Regions from separate parts of the Plantibacter sp. CFBP 13570 genome, predicted to be linked through region 2. Evidence: riboswitches for the same ligand, from Rfam matches in the RefSeq annotation. Region 2 holds a riboswitch; the other holds the start of a gene.
The links. A riboswitch is a leader RNA that binds a small molecule or an ion and turns the genes downstream of it on or off. The one in region 2 is predicted to bind thiamine pyrophosphate.
Positions count from the first base shown of each region.

Region 1: another riboswitch for thiamine pyrophosphate. It lies ahead of IFT89_RS06955 (ECF transporter S component); the one in region 2 lies ahead of thiM (hydroxyethylthiazole kinase).

Region 1 covers NZ_JACYTW010000013.1:48,992-51,184, reverse strand. Annotated here, with positions in the region: gene dinB (DNA polymerase IV) at 1-389, shown strand, start outside; gene IFT89_RS06960 (hypothetical protein) at 399-728, shown strand; TPP riboswitch at 779-887, shown strand; gene IFT89_RS06955 (ECF transporter S component) at 924-1,553, shown strand; gene IFT89_RS06950 (ABC transporter ATP-binding protein) at 1,640-2,193, shown strand, end outside.
Region 2 covers NZ_JACYTW010000023.1:45,396-47,588, reverse strand. Annotated here, with positions in the region: gene IFT89_RS09930 (HAD family hydrolase) at 1-541, shown strand, start outside; gene IFT89_RS09925 (DUF1622 domain-containing protein) at 552-1,061, opposite strand; TPP riboswitch at 1,122-1,222, shown strand; gene thiM (hydroxyethylthiazole kinase) at 1,214-2,065, shown strand; gene thiE (thiamine phosphate synthase) at 2,062-2,193, shown strand, end outside.

The sequences.
Region 1 (2,193 bases), on a different contig from region 2:
GCATCCGCGTCCGCTATGCGGACTTCAGCGTCGTCACCCGGTCGCGCACCATCGGCGAGGCCACGAACGTCGGGCGCCGGGTCTACGACGAGGCGGCGTCGCTCTTCGACGACCTCGATCGCGGTGGACGCCTCGTGCGCCTCGTCGGGGTGAAGGTGGACCAACTCGTCCCCGCCGATGAGGCCGGTGCCGGGCTCTGGGACCCGGACGAGGAGTGGCGTGAAGCCGAGCAGACGATCGACCGGGTCGCGAGCCGGTTCGGCGATCTCGCGATCGCTCCCGCCTCCCTCCTCGGCAAGCCGAGGCGTCGCGGACTCGGCAGTCGCGGAGACTCGCAGGGTGCTGGGAGCACGGATCAACCCCTTGGACCGGTGGATACCGAGCGGTAGCCTCGCGGTATGACGAATCTCGTGGAGAAGCTGGCAGAACAGGCGAAGGGGCTCGGCGTGTCCGCAGCCTACGGGGAGCAGCAGGACGTCGACGGCACGAAGCTCGTGCCCGTCGCACTGACGTACTACGGCTTCGGCGGCGGCTCCGAGGGCGACGGCGACGACGCCCCGAGCGGCGGCGGTGGCGGTGGCGTCTCGATCCCGGTCGGTGCCTACATCAAGACCGACGAGGGTCTCCGTTTCGACCCGAACCTCATCTCGCTCATCGCCGTCGCGATCCCGTTCATCTGGGTGAGCGGCAAGGCTCTGGCCGGCCTGATCAAGGCCCTCAAGAAGTAGCCCTCCCCGTCGCACCCCTGTCGTGCGACTGCGCACGGCAGGGGTTAGACTCGTGCCACCACGGGAGTCCGGTGAACCGGGCTGAGAGGAAGGTATTCGCCTTCGACCGTCGAACCTGATCTGGATCATGCCAGCGCAGGGAGACCATTTCTCGCTATCCCGTGCTCTTTTCCGTCTACAGGAAGGGCACGTATCGTGTCAGCATCGACCAAGATCTCACCCTCTGAACGCGTTGCGTCGCGGACCTTGCGCTGGAGGGTCGTCGACATCGTCGTGGTCGCCGTGCTCGGCGTCGCGACCGGCCTCATCTTCTGGGCGTGGAACACGCTCGGATCACTCTGGTACGCGGGCGCCAGCGCCGTCACGCCCGGTTTCGGCGGGATCGCCGTCGGGATCTGGCTCCTCGGTGGGGTGCTCGGCGGACTCATCATCCGGAAGCCCGGCGCTGCGCTCCTCGTCGAGACCATCGGAGCGATCGTCTCCGCCCTCATCGGCAACGCATGGGGTGTCACGACGGTGTACTCCGGCCTCGCTCAGGGCCTGGGGGCCGAGCTGGTGTTCGCGGCGCTCGCGTACAAGCGCTTCGGCCTCGTTCCGGCGATCCTCGCCGGTGCCGGAGCCGGGGCCGGCGCATGGCTCCTCGAGCTCGTGATGTCGGGCAACCTCGAGAAGGGTGTCGAGTTCAACGCGATCTACCTCGGTTCGCTGCTGGTCTCGGGCGCGATCCTCGCCGGTGTCGTCGGCTGGGCCCTCGTCAGGGCACTCGCGTCGACCGGGGCGCTCAGTCGGTTCGCCTCGGGGCGGGACGCTCGGCGCGAGGTCTGATCGTGCCGGGAACGGCTGCGACCGGTCCGGCGCGCGTCGTCGCGCGGGACTGGGGGTGGCGTCATGCCGGTCGGAAGGCCTGGGCGGTGCGCGACCTCGACCTCGTGATCGAACCGGGCGAACGGGTCCTCCTCCTGGGGGCGTCCGGTGTCGGCAAGTCGACGCTGATCCACGCACTGGCCGGCGTCCTCGGCGGTGCGGACGAGGGGGAGTCCCACGGCTCGCTCCTCGTGGACGGCGTTCCGCCTGAACGAGCGAGGGGTCGCATCGGGCTCGTGCTGCAGGATCCCGACTCGCAGGTGATCCTGTCCAAGGTCGGCGACGACGTCGCCTTCGGCTGCGAGAACCTCGGCGTCGAGCGCGAGGAGATCTGGCGCCGCGTCGACGCCTCGCTGGAGGCCGTCGGACTGGACCTGCCGCTGGACCACTCGACCTCGGCGCTGTCCGGCGGTCAGAAACAGCGGCTGGCCCTCGCCGGCGTACTCGCCATGCACCCCTCGCTCCTCCTGCTCGACGAACCGACCGCGAACCTCGACCCGGCCGGGGTGGCGGAGGTGCGGGACGCCGTCGCTCGGCTGGTCGATGACGGTTCGTCCACCCTGGTCGTCATCGAACACCGCGTCGACGTCTGGCGCGAGCT
Region 2 (2,193 bases):
CGTCGGCGCCTCGCTCGAGACGTACGCGACGCTCGTCGAGCAGCGCCTCGGGAAGCCGCTCGAGGCCGACTGGATCCAGCGCTGGAGCGACATGTTCCGCGGCATCTGCGAGCGCGAGCTCGAGGCGGTCGACGGGGTCGTTGACGCCCTCGACGGTATCGCTGCGACCGGGGTGCCGCTGTGCGTGGCCTCGAACGGGATGCTGCACGACGTCGTCCGCAACCTCGGGCAGGTGGGCATCCACGACCGCTTCGACGGGCGCATCTTCAGCGCGACCGACGTCGCCGTCGGCAAGCCCGCACCCGACCTCTTCCTTCATGCCGCCGCCGACTTCGACACGGCCCCCGAGCGGTGCGCGGTCATCGAGGACAGCGTCGTCGGCGTCCTCGCTGCCCGCGCGGCCGGCATGACGGTCTACGCCTACGCCGGCGGCATGACGCCCGCCGAGCGCCTCATCGGCGACGGCACCCACGTCTTCGACGACATGCGCTTGCTGCCCGACCTCATCCGCGACACCTGGGCGACCTCCGCGGCGCGCTAGCCGCGCCGCACTAGCTGCGACTGCGGAGCTCGGGGAAGCCGTCCTCATCGTCAGGGACGGCCTGCGCCGCGACCGTTGGCGCCGCTGCCGGATCGGCTGACGTCGACACGTCCTGCTCCTCGGCGCGACGCCGCGTGCGTTCGCCACCGCGCTTGACGGCACGGTCGAACAGCTGTGGGCCGGTCGTCGCCAGGCGCCTCCAGGGGAGGGTGCCCTCGATCTCGATCTGCAGGGAGAAGCTCAGCAGGGTGCGGATGACGACGATGATCGCGAGGACGAGTGCGTCGGTCAGTGAGGGTGTCGACGTGACCGTCTTCACGAGGTCGGCGGCCACGAGGATCTCCAGCCCGAGCAGGATGACCGAGCCGATCGTCTCCCGCAGCATCCGGAAGGCCCGTGCGCCGTCGCGCGTGCTCCACCACAGGCGGGCCGAGAGGGTGACGGCGATCACGAAGCCCACGACCATCGCCCCGACACCGGCGACCTCGAAGACGATGGTGACCAGCTCGAAGAAGTCCATCCCTCCATCATCCTCGCCCGCCCGCTGGACCGGAAGCCGGTCCGACCCGCTAGGGTGGTCGCGAGTGACACGGGGTGCCGATCCCACGACGATCGGCTGAGAACACACCCGTCGAACCTGATCTCGTTAGTCCGAGCGAAGGGATGTCGCGAATGAGCATTCGCACACCGCAGCAGTCTGCCCACCCGTCCACCGACGACTCGTCCGTCGGCGAATACGCGAGCGCGTCCGGGGACCTCCTCGACCGCCTGCGCGAGCGCACGCCGCTCGTCCAATCGATCACGAACGCCGTGGTCACGAACTTCACCGCGAACGTCCTGCTCGCCATCGGCGCCGCCCCGGCGATGACCGACATCCCCACCGAGGCCGGACCGTTCGCCCGCATCGCCTCCGGCGTGCTCCTCAACCTCGGGACGCCGCAGGCTGAGCAGCGCGAGGCCATGGTCGAGGCCGCCACCGCCGCGAACGAGGCCGGCACTCCATGGGTGCTCGACCCCGTCGCCGTCGGCTTCTTGCCGGTGCGCACGGCGCTCGCCACTGAACTCCTCGCCCTCAGGCCGACGATCGTGCGCGGCAACGCCAGCGAGATCATCGCGCTCGCCGGACTGGGCGCCGGCGGTCGCGGCGTCGACAGCACCGACTCGGTCGACAGCGCGATCGAGGCGGCCACCGCGATCGCCCGCGCCTCGGGTGCCGTCGTCGCGATCTCCGGCCCGACGGACGTCATCACCGACGGTGAGCGCATCGTCCGCTGCTCGAACGGGCACGCCTGGCTCACCCTCGTGACGGGCGGTGGCTGTGCCCTCGGTGCCGTACTCGCCGCCTTCGCGTCACTCGACGACGACCGGCTGCTGACGACGGTCGCGGCGACCACCGCGTACACGGTCGCCGCGCAGCTGGCGGCTGCGGAGAGCCGTGGCCCCGGGTCCTTCGCTCTCGCCTTCCTCGACCACCTCCACCTCCTCGATGCCGACACCGTCCGCAGCCTGGCGGTGATCGCGTGAGCGCCTCGACCACCGCGGACCGGGTCCTCGCGGCCCGTTCGCACGCCGAGCTCGTGCGCCGCGGTATCGCCACCTACCTCGTCACGGATGCTTCGGCCAGCGGGGATCGCGGTGTCCTCGACGTCGTG